Regions from separate parts of the Arthrobacter sp. NQ4 genome, predicted to be linked through region 2. Evidence: riboswitches for the same ligand, from Rfam matches in the RefSeq annotation. Region 2 holds a riboswitch; each other region holds the start of a gene.
The links. A riboswitch is a leader RNA that binds a small molecule or an ion and turns the genes downstream of it on or off. The one in region 2 is predicted to bind cyclic di-AMP.
Positions count from the first base shown of each region.

Region 1: linked by a shared signal. The riboswitch ahead of PUN51_RS15905 (glycoside hydrolase family 16 protein) and the one ahead of PUN51_RS10785 (hypothetical protein) in region 2 are both predicted to bind cyclic di-AMP.
Region 3: linked by a shared signal. The riboswitch ahead of PUN51_RS16785 (C40 family peptidase) and the one ahead of PUN51_RS10785 (hypothetical protein) in region 2 are both predicted to bind cyclic di-AMP.

Region 1 is NZ_JARETC010000010.1:48,930-54,565, forward strand. It holds gene rplI (50S ribosomal protein L9) at 1-378, opposite strand, end outside; gene rpsR (30S ribosomal protein S18) at 396-635, opposite strand; gene PUN51_RS15895 (single-stranded DNA-binding protein) at 761-1,336, opposite strand; gene rpsF (30S ribosomal protein S6) at 1,409-1,714, opposite strand; cyclic di-AMP (ydaO/yuaA leader) riboswitch at 2,104-2,255, shown strand; gene PUN51_RS15905 (glycoside hydrolase family 16 protein) at 2,259-3,362, shown strand; gene PUN51_RS15910 (glycosyltransferase) at 3,484-4,677, shown strand; gene PUN51_RS15915 (oligosaccharide flippase family protein) at 4,674-5,636, shown strand, end outside.
Region 2 is NZ_JARETC010000005.1:84,323-89,958, forward strand. It holds gene PUN51_RS10780 (ArnT family glycosyltransferase) at 1-1,576, shown strand, start outside; cyclic di-AMP (ydaO/yuaA leader) riboswitch at 1,818-1,979, shown strand; gene PUN51_RS10785 (hypothetical protein) at 1,985-2,704, shown strand; gene PUN51_RS10790 (glyoxalase superfamily protein) at 2,923-3,372, opposite strand; gene upp (uracil phosphoribosyltransferase) at 3,417-4,052, opposite strand; gene PUN51_RS10800 (phosphatase PAP2 family protein) at 4,065-4,889, opposite strand; gene PUN51_RS10805 (nucleoside deaminase) at 4,945-5,493, shown strand; gene PUN51_RS10810 (glycosyltransferase family 4 protein) at 5,450-5,636, opposite strand, start outside.
Region 3 is NZ_JARETC010000011.1:86,016-91,651, forward strand. It holds gene mobA (molybdenum cofactor guanylyltransferase) at 1-524, opposite strand, end outside; gene PUN51_RS16775 (HNH endonuclease) at 571-1,071, opposite strand; gene PUN51_RS16780 (NlpC/P60 family protein) at 1,337-2,101, opposite strand; gene PUN51_RS16785 (C40 family peptidase) at 2,266-2,946, opposite strand; cyclic di-AMP (ydaO/yuaA leader) riboswitch at 3,017-3,196, opposite strand; gene PUN51_RS16790 (M23 family metallopeptidase) at 3,325-4,146, opposite strand; cyclic di-AMP (ydaO/yuaA leader) riboswitch at 4,157-4,368, opposite strand; gene PUN51_RS16795 (metal-dependent transcriptional regulator) at 4,506-5,207, opposite strand; gene serC (phosphoserine transaminase) at 5,504-5,636, shown strand, end outside.

The DNA.
Region 1 (5,636 bases), on a different contig from region 2:
ACCGACCGACTTGATGTGTGCGGGCAGTTCAACCTTGCGCTTGTCGATCTTGCCAAGGCCAGCGGCCTCAACAGCGTCGGCGACGTCGCCCTGCTTAACGGTGCCGAACAGGCGGCCGGACTCGCCGGCCTTGACGACGAGCTTGACCGGCTTGGCGGACAGTGCAGCGGCCTGCTTCTGAGCATCTTCCAGGGAAGCGTGCTCGCGGGCGGCGCGGGCAGCCTTGATGGACTCAACCTGCTTCTCGCCACCCTTCGACCAGGTCAGGGCGAAGTTGCGGGGCAGCAGGTAGTTACGTGCGTAACCGTCCTTGACCTCGACAACATCGCCGGCAGCACCGAGACCGGTGACTTCGTGGGTCAGAATGAGCTTTGCCATGTTAGTTAATCCCTTCCTTAGCCGCGGCCAGCGCCGGAGTAAGGCAGCAGAGCAACTTCGCGGGCGTTCTTGATTGCCTGGGCGATCTTGCGCTGTTCCTGCACCGTGACGCCAGTGACGCGACGGGCGCGGATCTTTCCGCGGTCGGAGATGAACTTGCGCAGCAATGCTACGTCCTTGTAGTCGATGACAGTGATGTCAGCGGCCTTCAAGGGGTTGGACTTTGGTTTGGGCTTACGGAGTTCAGCCTTAGCCATCGTGGAGCTCCTATTCTAGGGAGCCCGTGGATATTGATCCACGGGATGGTGGTGGTCCGACGGCGGCAGTGCCTTGGGTGCGTGGCGCACCCGGGCAGTCCCGGCGCCGGGCCGTTATTTGGGTTTTAGAAGGGAGGTTCGGAATCGGGGCCGTTGCCCCAGCCGCCTGCGTTGGAGACACCGGGCGTAGCCCAGGGATCGTCCTGTGCAGCCTGCTGGTTGCCGCCGCCCCAACCTCCACCGGAGTTGCCGCCCTGGTTTCCACCAGAGTTGCCTCCTCCGAAGCCACCGCCGCTGTTGCCGCCGCCGAAGCCGCCGCCACCCTGTCCGCCGGAGCGCTGGGTGCGGTTGACCTTGGCATTGGCGTAGCGCAGGCTGGGGCCGATTTCGTCGACCTCAAGCTCGATAACGGTGCGCTTTTCGCCTTCTTTTGTTTCGTAGGAACGGCTCTTCAGGCGGCCGGTCACGATGACGCGCATGCCCTTGGTCAGGGATTCGGCGACGTTCTCGGCTGCTTCACGCCATACGGCAGCGCGGAGGAACAGGGTTTCCCCGTCCTTCCACTCGTTGGACTGGCGATCAAAGGTGCGGGGGGTGGAAGCGATGGTGAAGTTCGCTACTGCCGAACCGGACGGTGTGAACCGCAATTCCGGGTCATTGGTGAGGTTACCGATGACCGTAATGGTGGTCTCGCCTGCCATCTACTGCCTCCTTGTTCGATCCTGGGTGAAGAGTGCGTTTCCTGCGGGGTAAAGAATGAAGACGGTGCTGAATTACTCAGCAACAACCTTCTGCTCTTCGGGGCGGGTGATCTTGGTGCGCATGATGGTCTCGTTAAGAGACAGCTGGCGGTCAAGTTCCTTGGCGGTCTCCGGCTTGGCGGTGAAGTTCACCACGGCGTAGATACCTTCGGACTTCTTCTTGATGTCGTAAGCCAGACGGCGACGGCCCCAGATGTCAACCTTTTCGATGGTTCCACCATCGTTGGTGATGACGTTCAGGAACTTCTGAAGCGACGGCTCAACGGTACGCTCTTCGACCTCGGGGTCGATGATTACCATCAATTCGTAAGGACGCATATGTGAACCCACCTCCTTTGGGCTAAGCGGTTACGGCATTTCCGTAACAGGAGGTTCATTTGCGATTCCATGCAATGCCTTGCCGCCGGAACGGAGGCAGGACGCAGCACAGACTTCAATATCTTAGTGCATTTGGACCCGATAGGCGATTCGCGCTTGACCCAAGGCTAGCCCCGGTGGAGGTGGGCAGCAGCCGCAGGTTCAGCCATGTGGAAAACCCTGCCGTCACTGGCGCCCATACCAATGCACTTTTACCGACAGGGGAGCGCCACGCCAACGCAGGTGAGGTCCGTTACCTAATTGTGATTCGCAGACCCTTTTCGTGTACGGTCGTCCGGGGGCCGCCCCCAGCCGGCTCCAGTCCCGGATGCCGCCCAACTCTGCCGCGTCCGTGATTATCACCAGATTCCAGGCAGAGGCGGGGGACCCAAGCGTCCCGGGCACGGCAACGCGCCTGCCCTTGGGGTGAAGCCGCAGCACGCGGCCGAATGCCCTCATTCGAACCCGACAGCTAACTCCGCAGGCGACGAGAGGTAGCATCCCCATGCCCGCACCCCGCAAAGGCAGCGCCAAACGAGCGCACCGTTATCAAAATGAGACAGATCACACCTGGACATCCCCGGCCTTCAAGTCCGGTGCTCCGGCCCGGGCGCTCCGCGGCTGGCCCCTTGCCGCCGGTCTTGCCGCAGCACTCCTCGGAGCAGGTTCCCTTGGCCTGGGCCTGACCCACGGTGACGGAACCGCTGACGTGGCGCGGGTGGCGAGTGCAGGGGATGCCGGCAGCGCCGCACCCACCCAAACTCCGGACATTCCGGTCCCCGCTCCAACGCCAGTCCCGGCAGTCGAGGCCGCTCCTGCCGCCGCTCCTTCGCCGGCAGAGGCACCGGCACCTGCCCCCGCAGCAGTACCGGCACCCGCTGCCCCTGCCCCTCCCTCCGAAGCACCCATCGCTGTGGCGCCCGCGGCGGCACAGCTGGCCAGCACCGGGACGCCTGCGCCCGCCGGGGTCCCGGGGAACTGGACCATGACCTTCGCCGACGAGTTCAACGGGGCCGGACTGGACACCGCGAAGTGGTCCGGCTGCTGGTTCTCCCCCGGTTGCGGAACCATGAACAAGGTCTCCACCAGCCCGGCGAACGTCTCCGTGGCCAACGGAAACCTGGCCCTGGGGCTCAGCTCATCCACCTCCGGCGGACTGGTATCCACCAACCCGAAGGGCGGGGCGGGGACCGGCTTCCAGTTCACCACCGGCTACGTCGAGGCCAGGATCAAGTTCCCTGGCAACGCCAACGGCCTCTACAACTGGCCTGCCTTCTGGACCACCGGACAGTCGTGGCCGGCCACCGGCGAAAATGACATCGCCGAGGTCCTGCAGGCCAAGATGACCGTGAACTACCACTCCGGTTCCGGCTCCCACAACCAGGGCGGCGTGGGCGGCAACTGGGCCAACGAGTACCACACCTTTGGCCTGCACCGGATGGCAAACTCCTCTGACGTGTACTTCGACGGCGTCAAGGTCAAGTCCTACCCCACCGACGACGGAAATGCCCCGCAGTACATCGTGCTGAATGTCGGCGCCTCCTCCACGAACCCGGCCTACGGCGCGCCGTCCCAGATGATGGTGGACTACGTGCGCGCCTGGCAGTAGCAGGCCACGCACCCAGGTGAAAGGGCGACGGCGGGACCTCCCGCCGTCGCCCTTTTTCGGCTTCCCTCAAGGTTGCCTAAAGCAACCCTCCGGGGACGGTGTGATCCAGTACACTCTTGCAATGAAGCTCCTGTACGTGACGGAAAGCGTGCCCAACCGGGATCCGGAACTGGGGGATGGAAGCTCGATGATCCCGTACGAAGTGATCCTGCACCTCGCCCCTGCCGTTGCCGTCACGCTGCTGACTTTCTCGGGTCCTGTTCCGGTTCCGGCAGACATCAGGAACCGCTGCGATACCGTGTACGAACTGGCCCCGCGCGAGGAACTTTCGGCCTTTGCCCGCTCCATGGGCGGGCTCACCGGATTAGGAAAACATCGGCGGTCCACCCCCTCCGCCCGCGCCGCCGCGGCCCGGTTGTCCGCAAGCCGGGACGCCACCCTGATCCATGGCCCCCATGCCCTCTTCCTGTCCCACTGCGTCACCGGTCCCCTGGTGCTGCAGACAGTGGACCCTTGGTCCATCCGGGCCGGCATGGACACCGCCATCGCCCGTACCTTCCGACCCGCCTACCGGCTGCGCGAACAATTGGCAGCCCGAGCTGAACGTCAGCTGCCGCCCCGGGCCAGGCTCCTGACCGTCGGAGCCCAGGACGCAGCGGCCTGGTCCGCCACGCTGGGCAGGCCGGTCACGAGCATCCCCAACGGCACGGCGGTGGCCACCGGTCCCCGCCGGGAGCGGCAAGCCCCCGTGGTGTGCTTCGCAGGCAGCCTGAACTACGCGCCGAACGTGGACAGCGCCACGGTACTGGTCAACAGGATCGCGCCGCTCGTGTGGCGGGAGGTCCCGGACGCCCGCTTCGTCATCGCAGGGCGGCGCCCCACACCGGCGGTTCAGGCGCTGGCCGGACCCCGGGTGGATATCCTGGCCAACGTGCCTTCCATCCTGGATGTGTTCCAGGGCGCGGATGTGGCGGTTTTCCCGGACGAACACGGCGTGGGTATCCGGAACTCCGTCCTGGAGGCCCTCGCCGCGGGGCTGCCCGTGGTGGCCACGCCGGTGGCCGCGAGGGAACTTCCCGCACATCCGCTGCTGGCCGTTCGGGACAGCCAGGACACCCTTGTCCGCGAGGTGGTGGAGCACCTCACCGCCCCCAAGCAACCGCCCGGGCCTTCCCACGGCACTGCCGGAACGGCCGCCGCAGGCGCAGTCCGCACCTGGGACACTGTGGCAGGCGAATACCTGGCGGAAGTCCGTGCGGCCATGGCCGCTTCATCCCCGGCGGGGGAGCTTACCCGGACGAACAGGCAACCATGACGTACGCGCCGGGGGAACTGGAGCGCAAGGGAGTCCGGGGAGCCCTGTGGCAGGGGCTGGCCTTCGCCTCGGGCAGGGTGATCGTGCTGGTGACCACGGTGGTCCTGGCACGGCTGCTCTCACCTGAGGAATACGGCCTCGTCGCCTTGGCGCTGGTGCTGATGGCCTACGCCGAGACCATCGCCGATGCCGGGGTGGGTCAGGCGTTGGTGTACCTGCCCAAGACACCGGTCATTGCCAGGTCGGCGCTGCTGCTTTCCGTTGCCCTGGGCGCAGTGCTGGCCGTGGCGGCCCTGCTCGCCGCTGACGCGGTGGAGGACCTCCTTGGGCTGGACGGCGTGGCCCCGCTGGTGCAGGTCCTTGGCGTTTCGGTGCTTGCCACGGCCTGCGGTGCCGTCCCGGAAGCCATCATGCGCCGGGACCTGAAGTTCAGGCAGCTCACGGCGGCTCCTGTACTGCGCGCCGCAACCATGGGAACGGTGACCCTCTACCTGGCCTTCACCGGCCACGGCGCCTGGTCACTCGCCGTCGGAACGGCTGCCGGGTCGGTGGCCTATGCCGCCACCTGCTGGTTCCTGGTCCGCCGCGAGGCGCCCTGGCAAATCTGGCGCGTGAGCAAAAGCGCCATCGGGGAAAATGTCCGCTTTGGCGCCCCCGTCGCCGGCAGCACCATGCTTGCCCGGGCGATCTTCGACGTCGACTACCTGGTCATCGGCATTGTGCTGGGCGCACACGCCCTGGGTCTCTACACCCTCGCCTTCCGGCTGCCAGAGGCCCTGATCCTGAACGTGTTCTTTGTGCTGTCCACCGTCCTGTTTCCCCTGTACACGCAGGTCCGGGGCGACCGGCAGCGGCTGCGGGACGGCTACCTGAAGAGTGTCACCGTGCAGGCGCTCTACGGCATCACGGCAGGTGTGGGCCTGGCCGTAGTGGCGCCCGTCCTGGTCCCGGTCCTTTTC
Region 2 (5,636 bases):
GGTTGCCACGCTGATGTTCCGGTTCAACAACCCGGATGCCTTGCTGGTGCTGCTCATGACGGCGGCCGCGTACGCGGTCCTCCGCGCGGTCCAGGAGGACCGGTTGCGCTGGTTCCTGCTGGCCGGGGTGTTCCTGGGCTTTGGGTTCCTGGCCAAGCAACTGCAGGTCCTGCTGGTGGTTCCCGGTTTTGCCGTGGCCTACGCGGTTGCGGGGCCGGGCAGGCTGGGCCGGCGCCTGCTGCGGCTGGCCGCGGCCGGGGCGGCGATGGTGGTTTCCGCGGGCTGGTGGCTCGTGGCCGTGCAGCTGACGCCGGCCGGCATGCGGCCCTACATCGGCGGTTCGCAGGACAACTCCATCCTGGAGCTGACCCTCGGCTACAACGGACTGGGCAGGCTGACGGGCGACGAAACGGGCAGCGTGGGCGGCGGCAACGGCTGGGGCGTTCCGGGCCTGTTCCGGATGTTCAACAACGAGTTCGGTGGCCAGATCGCCTGGCTGCTGCCTTCCGCCCTGATCCTTGCGGCCGGCCTGCTGTGGGTCGGCCGGCGGGCACCGCGGACGGATCCGGTGCGCGCGTCCGTGCTGGTCTGGGGCTCCTGGGTGCTGGTGACCGGCCTGGTGTTCAGCTTCATGGCGGGCATCATCCACCCCTACTACGCCGTGGCGCTGGCGCCGGGCATCGCCGGGCTGACCGGCCTGGGCGCAGTCCTGCTGTGGCAGCACAGGCAGCAGGCGGCCGCCGCAATCGTGCTCGGGGCCGCAGTGGCCGCGGCAGCCCTGACGGCATTCTCCCTGCTGGGCACCACCTCGGCCTACGGTCCGTGGCTGCGCTGGGTGGTCCTTGCAGGCGGGCTGGCCGGGGCAGCAGGAGCGGGCTTCAGCAAGTTCCTGGGCATGCGTTCGGTGCAGCGGGCGACGGCGGCCCTGGCCATCACGGCGTCGCTCGCCGGACCGCTGGCCTACTCCATCTCCACGGCGTCCACAGCGCACAGCGGGGCAATCGTCAGTGCCGGCCCCACGGCCGGCTTCGGCGCTGGGCCGGGCGGTGCTCCCGCCGGCGTCCGGAACAGCCGGAACGGGTCCGGCCCGAACAGCACCGGCGGTTCAAGTATTGCGGGACAGGGGAACACCAACCAGGGCAGTGCGGGGCAGGGCTTCCGGCAGCCAAACGCCCAGGGCGGCGCGGGCTTCGCGGGTGGCCGCGGGGGTGGCGTGGGTGGCCTCCTGGGTGCCCCCACGCCGTCGGCTGACCTGGTCGCCGCGCTCAAGAGCAGCGCCTCAAGCTACACGTGGGCCGCGGCCGTGGTGGGCTCCAACAACGCCGCAGGTTACCAACTGGCAACGGAGCTGCCGGTCATGGCGGTGGGCGGCTTCAACGGCACCGACCCCTCCCCCACGTTGGCGCAGTTCCAGGACCTGGTAGCCCGGGGAGAGATCCATTACTTTATCGGTGGCGGAGCCATGCGCTCCACCACCGGTTCGGACGCTGCCACCCGGATCGCGGAGTGGGTGGCAGCCAATTTCACGTCGCAGATCATGGGCGGCACTACGGTCTACGAACTGACCGGCCACTAGCGGAGGACGCCCCGGGGACCCGGCCTTGGGCTGCATGATGCTCTGGCACGCGAGTGCCCGGGGTGAATGGTGCCCGGGGGCCCGGCAGTCCATTACGGGGATACTCCCGGCGCAGTCAGACAACCCGACGCGCTGCCGGCCGTGACTTCCGTTACCTAAATGTGACTTTCATTTAATCTTCCTGTACCGTCGATTGGGTGCGGTCCCCGTTCGGGCCGCATATCCCGGGTTGACGCCAAGCTCTGCCGCTTCCCCGGATTTCCGATTGAGCAACGGCAGAGGCGGGGGACCCACCGTCCCGGGCAATGATTGCCCTTGGGGTTAAGCCAGTACGTGATTTTTCCGTACGGCCGGATGCCCTCATCCGAACCCGACAGCTAACTCCGCAGGTGTGAGAGGCGATCAATCATGTCCAAAAACACGGCAGAAGCACGCCTGCATGCCAAGGCTAAACATAAGGCCACGCAGCAGGCAAAGAAAACCACCCTCGGCCGCAGGGCCGGAATCCTCGCAGTATCCTGCGCGGTGCTGGTTGGGGTCGGCGCAGCCGGCCAGGCCACCAGCAGCATGGCCCCGGTGTCATCGACCCAGGCAACCCAGGCAGCGTCCGATGCCCAGATGAGCATCGAGAAGAGCGAGATCCGCTCCAACCCGGTGGAGAGCCCCGCTCCCGCCGCAATCGCAGTGGCGCCCCAGGCGGCGGAGCCCGCTCCCGCGGCCCCGGCACCCGCCGCCCCCGCGCCGGCCGCGCCAGCGCCTGCACCGGCACCTGCACCCGAGCCCGCCCCGGCTCCTGAGCCGGCACCCGCCGTCGCGGTCAACGACCCCGCTGGCGCCCAGGCCTACGCCGCCAGCCAGCTGGCCACATTCGGCTGGGGACCGGACCAGATGCAGTGCCTGCAGACCCTGTGGACCAAGGAATCCGACTGGACCACCACGGCCACCAATCCCAGCAGCGGGGCGTACGGAATCGTCCAATCCCTCCCGGCCGAGAAGATGGCCAGCTCCGGCGCGGACTACCTCACCAACTACCGCACCCAGATCAACTGGGGCCTGGATTACATCAAGAAGAGCTATGCCTCCCCGTGCGGTGCGCTCAACTTCCACCTGGCGCACAACTGGTACTAGGCACCGCTCCCCTGCGGCTGCGCGTCGAAGGACCACCCTCCGCGGAGCCTGCCCTGCATTGACCGCGGCCGACGGCGCGTCCCTGCTCTCCGCCGTCGTACGCCTTGGGCAGGGGCACAACAGAGCATTGCAGCATCACCACTGCCCGCATCCAAACGGATGCGGGCAGTGGTGTTTTAACCCCAGGCTGTCTTAACCCCGGGTTGAGCTGCAGTGCCCTATGGTGCGGACGTTAGGGTCGCGGTGGTTGGGGTTGCGGAGCCTGTGATTGCGGTGCTTTCGGTTGCGTCCGGCCCGGCGTTCCGCCACGGGATGTACTGGACGGACCACTTGTTGCCGTCCGGATCGGCGAAGTACACGAAGTGGCCCCACGGCAGCACTTCGATATCACTGACGTCCACACCGTTGTTCTTCAGGTGGTCGTGTGCGGCCTGGATGTCGTCCACCACCAGCTGCAGGTTTGACCCCGTGCCCGGAGTTGCGTCCACCAGCCCCTCCCCCAAACAGATGGAGCAGGCGGATCCGGGCGGCGTCAGCTGCACAAAGCGGATGTCGTCCGAAGGCCGCTCGTCATAGTCGGCGTTGAAGCCCACCCTGTTGACGTAGAAATCCTTGGCGCGGTCGACGTCGGACACGGGGACAAAGACAAGTTCGAGTTTCCAGTCCATCCGCACAGGCTAGCGGCGGTGATCCTGCCGGAAAAGGGGGAAGGCTACCCTGCGATGCCGTACAGGCGGTCGCCGGCATCGCCCAGGCCGGGAACGATGTAGGACTTCTCGTTGAGCTTCTCGTCGATGGAGGCCAGGACGATGTGCACGTTCGCGTCGCCCAGTTCCTCCTCCAGCTTGGCCAGGCCCTCCGGGGCCGCCAGCAGGCAGATGCAGGTGACGTCGGACGCGCCCCGCTTGAAGAGGAACTTGATGGCCTCGCGCAGAGTGCCGCCGGTGGCCAGCATGGGGTCCAGGACGAATACCTGGCGGCCGGTCAGGTCCTCCGGCAGGCGCTCCGCGTAGGTGATGATGTCCAGCGTCTCCTCGTCCCGGGCCATGCCCAGGAAGCCAACCTCGGCGGTGGGGACCAGCTTGGTCATGCCCTCCAGCATGCCCAGGCCTGCGCGCAGGATGGGGACTACCAGCGGGGTGGGCTTGGTGAACGCCGTGCCAATGGTGGTGCTGACGGGGGTTTCGATGGTGACGGGCTCCGTGCGGACCTCCCGCGTGGCTTCGTAGGCCAGCAGGGTCACCAGCTCTTCCGTCAGCTGGCGGAAGACCGGCGACGGCGTGTTCTTGTCCCGCAGGACGGTGAGCTTGTGGGCGACCAGGGGGTGGTCAACAACGAGAGTACGCATCCCCCAAAACTATCATCCGGCGGTGTCCTTGTTGTGGCTGCCGTGGGCATGCTCGTTGCCGTCCCCGCCGTGGTGGTGCACTTCCTCTGCCACCACGTCACGGACGATCGGACGGTCGAACGACGGAGCCGCACCGGCGTGCTCCCGCCTGCGGACCAGGTGGAACAGCCTGTGGGCCAGGATCACCACGCCCACCCAGGTGAGGCCCAGCAGCCACCCTGCCATGACGTCCGTCAGCCAGTGGTGGCCTAGGAAGACGCGGCTGAGCCCCATGGCGATGATGAAGAGCGCGCCGGCCGTGATGGCGGTGACGCGCACCAGCATGGTGTTGAACTGGAGGCAGATGAGGTACACCACCAGGCTGATCACCACGGTGGTATTCAGGGTGTGGCCGCTGGGGAAGGAGGGTGAATCCTCGTAGGGGGGCACCGCGTCCGCATGGTCCGGGCGGGTGCGGCCCACCAGTTTCTTGCCAAAGGTGGTGGCCATAATGGAGACCCCCGCCGCACCGCCGATCAGGACGAGCGGGCGCCAGTTCCGGCTGAGGAACGTCAGCCAGGCGGTCAGGATACTGGCAAGGATGGGCATGCCGATGCCGCCGCCGATGTTGGTGAAGCCGGTCACGAACGCATCAAGTCCGGGGCTGCGCAGGCTCTCGGCCAGGGCCAGGGCAGGTTTGTCCAGGTTGGCCAGGCCGGCAGAATCCACCACGTTGTCGTACACCTCGGCACCCAGCAGTGCCAGGGACACGATGATGACGCCGCCCACAAGGATGGTGAGGACGAGCGCCGCGTAAGGTTTGAACCAGAGACCTAGCCGATCCCGAAGAGTGTCCATGGTGCCTCCCGGCATCCGTAAGTAACCTGAGTATCCCCGAAACTATCATTGAGCCATGCCGTTGCCCGAAAAGAAACATGATGCCTGGATGGGCCTTGCCCTGGCGGAAGCCCGCAGGGCACTCGCCACGGAGGATGTTCCCATCGGCGCCGTGGTGATAGGGCCCGACGGCGGGGTGCTGGGTTCCGGCCGGAACCAGCGGGAGGAACTGGGCGACCCTACGGCCCATGCCGAGGTGGTAGCCATCCGTGAAGCGGCGGCACGGCTGCAGGAACAGGCACGGCTCGACGGCGGCCGCGGCGACGGGTGGCGGTTGTCCGACTGCACGCTGGTGGTCACGCTGGAACCCTGCGCGATGTGTGCCGGAGCGATTGTCCTGGCCCGGATCCCGCGGGTGGTGTTCGGGGCGTGGGACGAGAAGGCCGGCGCCGCAGGCTCGGTGTTCGACATCCTCCGCGAACGCCGGCTCAACCACTGGGTTGAGGTGTATCCGGGAGTCCGCGAGGATGAGTGCGCCATGTTGCTGCGCGGGTTTTTCGCCGGGCACCGCGGAGCAGCCTCTAGTCCGGTTCCGCCAGCAGGGCCAGCACTCCCCTTGCCGTAGTACCCCAGTCCGGAAGGCGTGTCCGCGCCTCCAGCGCTGCTGCGCGCCAGCTTTCCCTCATGTCCGGGTCCTGCAGCCAGTGGCGCAGGACGCCGGCCAGCAGGCGCGGGCTCTCCTGACCACCTTCCGGAAGTGGCAGCGCT
Region 3 (5,636 bases), on a different contig from region 2:
CGGGCTGCCAGGTCCGCGCAGGCTTTTGTTAACCCAGCCATGCTGTAAAAACCTGCCAGGGGCTGGGCCCTGCCATCCCCGGAACAAGCCATCACGCCGCCCCCACCGTCCGCCACATCGGTGCGCGCCAGGGCATCCTTCAGCACAGCCACCGCCTGGGAGGCCAGCGGCATGTCGCACGCCAGCACCAGGCAGTAGGGCGCCCCTTCGCCTCCCTTGGCCAGCGCGGCCAGGCCTGCGGCTATTGCGGCAGCAGGCCCGGCGAACCGCGGCTCCTCGCGGCACATCAGCAGGGTGGACGGCCGGGTGGACGGGGCCGGCAGACCCGCGGCCCCGGACTCCCCCGGCAGGGATCCCGCATCACCGACCACCACGGTGTGGCGGGCGCCGGCTGCCGCGGCCACGGCACGCTCGAGGAGGGTCTGGCCCCGGTAGACCAGGGACTGCTTGGGTACCCCGCCCAGCCGGGATGACCGTCCCCCGGCGAGGATCAGGGCGTCGAAAACCAACATGCTCTTTTGCACTCCCCCAGCCTAGCGATCAGCTGGGCTGCCGGGCAGCGCGAGGGCGTCAGGCGGCGCGCTCCGGGAGCAGGAACGGATCCCACGCCGGCGTCGGCTTCTCCAGTTCCTTGATCTGCCAGATCGTTCCGTGCGGCGGCTCGGGCACGAACCGAAGGGTCCAGCCCATTTCCGCGGGAGTGTGGTCGCCCTTGACGTTGTTGCACCGCAGGCAGGCGGCCACAAGGTTCTCCCATGAATCGGCACCGCCCCGGGACTTCGGGTGAACGTGGTCGATTGTGTGCGCCGCCTTGCCGCAGTAGGCACATTTATGTCCGTCGCGCCGGAGCACACCCCTGCGGCTGACTGCCGTCGAGTGGTTGTACCGGGGCCGGATGTAGCGGTTGAGGAGGATCACGGAAGGGCGGCCCAGGACGTCGGTGGGCCCTACCACCGGGTCATCCCCTTCGGCCACCACGCTTGCCTTGCCCGTGAGCACAAGCACCAGCGCCCGGCGGAAAGTGATAACCGCCAGCGGTTCATATCCAGCATTCAGAACGAGAGTGCGCATGCACTTACCTCTTCACGGCCGCACCCGTCAGGGGCACGAGGGCCGGCTGCCCCCGGCATGTCCGGGCTATGGATCGACATCACAAGAGTAAACAAAGAAATGCAGAATCAGGTAATCGCCGCCCCGGAGCCTAATCGGGTCCGAAGACGGGAAAGGCAAGGGCTCCACTTGAGAAGCCCGCTAAAGCGCAAGGGACCCCCGCCTGGTGGCGGGGGTCCCTTGCCCAATTCGCGGCCTGCGCTGGATCAGGCCGCCACTGGAATGCTTAGTTGACGCGGATGAAGACGGGGCCGGAACCCACGTTCGCGCTGAAGACCACGGTCTGGTTTCCGTTGTAGCCACCGTGGACGGCCATGCCGTTGCCGGCGTACACAGCGATGTGGGCCATGCCCGAGCCGCCGTTGGCGTAGTAGATAAGGTCGCCCGGCTGCGCTTCGGCTGCACTCACGGTGCGGCCCAGGGACAGGTAACCGGCCGGCCAGTCGTGGAAGTGGATGCCCACGGCGGCCAGGGAGTTGGTCACCAGCATGGTGCAGTCCTGCATGACACCGAGCTGCGCGTAGGCTGCGGACAGGATGGCAGCACCCTTGCCGCTGGCCGAAGCCTGGGCTGCAGGGGCGGCCGGAGCGGCAGCCGTGGCAACCTTGGCGGTGACCTTGGGAGCAGCCGGCTGGGCGGCAGGTGCAGCTTCCTGTACCTGAACCTCGGGCTCAGGCTCGGCGACGGGAGCCGGCGTGGTGGTAACGGCAGGCTTCTCGTAGCTGATGGCAATGGTGGAAGCCGCGGAGATCGGGGCGTCGACGACGGATTCAACTTCCATCTGGGATGCGGGAGCGGAATCGCGCTTGACGTTGGTGTCGGCAGCGTTGGCCGCAATGCCGCTGGTCAGGACCAGGCCGGAAGCAGCAGCGATGACAGCAGCCTGGCGGCCCATGCCACCGGCGTTGTCGCTGACAGCTTTGGCAATGACAGAGATCGAGTTGGTTTTGGTGACCTCGGCGCGGTGCCGTGCGGTAGCACGAGTCGTCATCAGTTCTCTCTTTCGTTTTTCCTTCGAACCGCGTGTAAGCAGGCAAAGGGAAGCTGGATGCGCCGGCATCTTGGGGGTACGCCGGCGCATCCCGAACGGGGATGTGGTTTCTAGCGAAAAAGCTTTGGGCAAAGAAATAGCCCTTGGAGCGTGAAGCCCAAGAACTACTTGTTGAGGTGGTAGTACGACGAGGTACCGGTGGCTGCAGGCGAGTGGAGCAGCGTGCCCTGGGAAGGGTTGAGTGCGCTGACCATCATGCCGTTGCCGACGTAGATGCCCACGTGCGCGCCGCCGTTCTGGACCACAAGGTCGCCCGGCTGCGGGGTGGAGGTGGGGGTCATGATGTTCCACGCGTTGGTGCGGGGGATGCTGATGCCGGCCTGGGCGTAGACCCACTGGACGAACCCGGAGCAGTCCCAGCCGGTAACGGGGCTGGTGCCGCCCCAGACGTAGGAGTGGCCGATGCCGGTGTAGGCGATTGCTGCAATACCGGAGGTTGCGGCGGAGACAGTCTCGGCAGCCTTGGCGGCAGGGGCCGCGTCCTGGCCTGCGGTGGCAGCGGCGTCGCGCACGGCCGGGGCGGTGGACTGGGGACGCACCGCTTCCACCTTCGGAGCTGCGGTGGTCTTGACGGCGGGACGCTCGAAGGAAACCGTAGCCGTGGGGGCGGCGGTGACGGCGAGGGCCATCTGGGCCGAACCGGACTCGGTGGATGCGGAGACACCGGCGGTGGTGTCAGCTGCGGTGGCGGGCAGGCCCATGCTCAGGATAAGGCCCGATGCGGCTGCCACAACGGCAGCCTGGCGGCCTACGGTCCCGGCATTTGCACTGACGGCCTTGGACACGGCGTCCAGGGGGTTGGTGCGAACCGTTTGCGCACGGTGGCGCGCAGAATGATGGCGTGAAGACACGAAGGTAGCCTCTCCCAATGCCTGCGAGGTGAGCTGTCGGATTCGGATGGGAGTCACCCGGCCACTCTGCTTCCTGGGAAGCTCATGACTTAACCCCAAGGCCTTCAGGAAATGAAGGCCAAAATTGGTTCCCCCGCCCCTGCCAGACGATGAAATGCGAACGGACCTTGAGCGGTGGCAGAGTTAGGCAATCCACTCAAGAGCGTCAACTTCGGAAAAGTTGACGCGAGTTAGACGGTACAGCAGTTTTGTTTCAATGTCACATTCAGGTCACGGCAGGTCGCTGCGATCTGAGAGTGCACACTCATTCGGTTACAGCCAGCCCATGGGATCGACCACTTCGCCGTTGACCTGGACCTCAAAGTGCAGGTGGCAGCCGGTGGATGCGCCCGTGGTGCCGCTGAGCGCCACGACCTCGCCGCGGGAGACGGTCTGTCCCACCTTGACGTTGAACGACGACAGGTGGTTGTAGGTGGTCTCCAGCCCGTTGCCGTGGTCGATGACCACCCGGTTCCCACCGCCGTACTGGTGCCAGCCTGCGAAGGTCACGGTGCCGGTCGCGGCCGCCAGGACGGACGTTCCGCACTGCGCCACGAAGTCCTGGCCGCGGTGGAAGTCTCCGGAGCCGCCGGTGATGGGGCTCACCCGGTAGCCAAAGGGCGACGCGGTGGTGAGGGATGCCAGCGGTGCGGCCAGGGTGCCGGCCGAGGCTGCCCGGGTGACGGAGCCGGCGGACTGGGCGCTCAGGAGCTGCTTCAGCTTCCCGTCGGGGTCGGCCTGGGTCACCACTGCCGAACGGCTGAAGTCGATCTGGGCGCCAATATCAGCGGAAATCTGGGGCTGCGGACTGACGGCGGAGGCTGCCAGTGGCGCGTTGCCGGCGGCATCGGTGGCCATGACGGGGCTGGTGGCGGGCACCGTGACCGTCAGCACCAGGCCGGTGGCGGCCAGGGCGATTCCGGCTTTCTGGCCAATGCCGCTGGCGGCGGCAAACTCCGTCACCTGCCGGAACGGACCCCGGCGGCGGCGCGCGTCACGATGCAGATCGCGGGGGCGCTCCGCTGCGACATCTTCGACAACCCGGGGTGCCGAAGGGGGGCCTGCCGCGCGGCGGCGGCCCCGGGAGGTCTGCATGGTCAAGAAGGGTTCCTCTCTGGAAAAGCCTGCGGAGTTAGCTGTCGGATTCGGGTCAGAGAGATCAAAGACCCGGCCCGTCATGGGCAAGCTTCTGCACAGGGGTATTCCCGGAAGAATCCTTCACTGGAGAGGCTTGCTGCTGACGGACTTCACCCCAAGGCAGTCCCCCGCTGCCAATTGTGGTTCCCCCGCCTCTGCCAGTAACGACTCATGCACCCGATCCGCTGGCAGAGCTCGGCTCCGGATCGGGTAACGCTTAAGTATCAACGATTGGTTCCACTATAGGGCCTTAAGACCCTAGGTAACAATTCCGTTATCTTTGCGTGGAAGCGCTTCGCCGGGGTATGAGGCGCGGCTCAGGGCTGGGTGACGGCGACAAAAACATGCGCGGCAACCTCGGGCGGCAGCTCCAGTGCCCCTTCGATTCCGGACACCCGCACGGAGATGTAATCTCCCACGCGTTCCAGCGCAACGGCGGCGCCGGGCCGGATCCCGCCTTCGTCCAGCTGCGCCAGCAGTTCGGGCTCCACCTGGATGGGTTCGGCCAGCCGGCTGATGGTCACGGCAGAGGCGGGGCCGTAGCCCTTCATGGCCTCCACCAGGCTGATGACCGCGTCGGCGGAGCCGGTGGCCGGCTGTCCGCCCAGGGCGGCGAGGCCGGGGATCGGGTTGCCGTAGGGCGATTCGGTGGGGTGGTCCAGCATCTCGTAGATGCGCCGCTCAACGCGCTCGCTCATGACGTGTTCCCAGCGGCAGGCTTCGTCGTGCACGTAGGCCCAGTCCAAACCGATGACGTCAGCCAGCAGGCGTTCGGCCAGCCGGTGCTTGCGCATGACCTCGGTGGCCCGCTTGCGGCCCGTGTCCGTGAGTTCCAGGTGCCTGTCGCCGGAGACGACGACGAGTCCGTCGCGTTCCATCCTGCCGATGGTCTGGGACACCGTGGGGCCGGAGTGGCGCAGACGCTCGGCGATACGGGCCCGAAGGGCAACGATGTTTTCTTCCTCAAGCTCCAAGATGGTCCTGAGGTACATCTCCGTAGTGTCGATCAGATCCGTCATCCAGCTCAGCTCCTCGAGCGCAGTACCTTGCGTTGTCCCACCGTACCGCTCTGTTCCCGTGAGGTAGTCCGGGGGCTAGCTTAGCCTATTTTGACTTTGTCCGAATAGCTGCCCCCTGCGCAGCCACCCCTGGACGGGACCGTCTCATTGTCTGGACTTTGCCCGCACCGGCTCCCGCACCCACTGCCCTTCAGGCAGAATGGAACAGGCCTGCCACGCAGCCACCGCGCGCTGCCGGCCACCCCTTACCCGCCCGTCCGGACCAAAGTTTTCGTCCCCGCCGAATTGGAGCACCTGTGAGCGACACCAGCATCACGATCCCCGCCGACCTCCTGCCCAAGGACGGGCGGTTCGGCGCCGGCCCGTCAAAGGTCCGCCAGGAACAGATTGATGCCCTGGCAGCAGCGTCCAAGACCATCCTCGGCACCT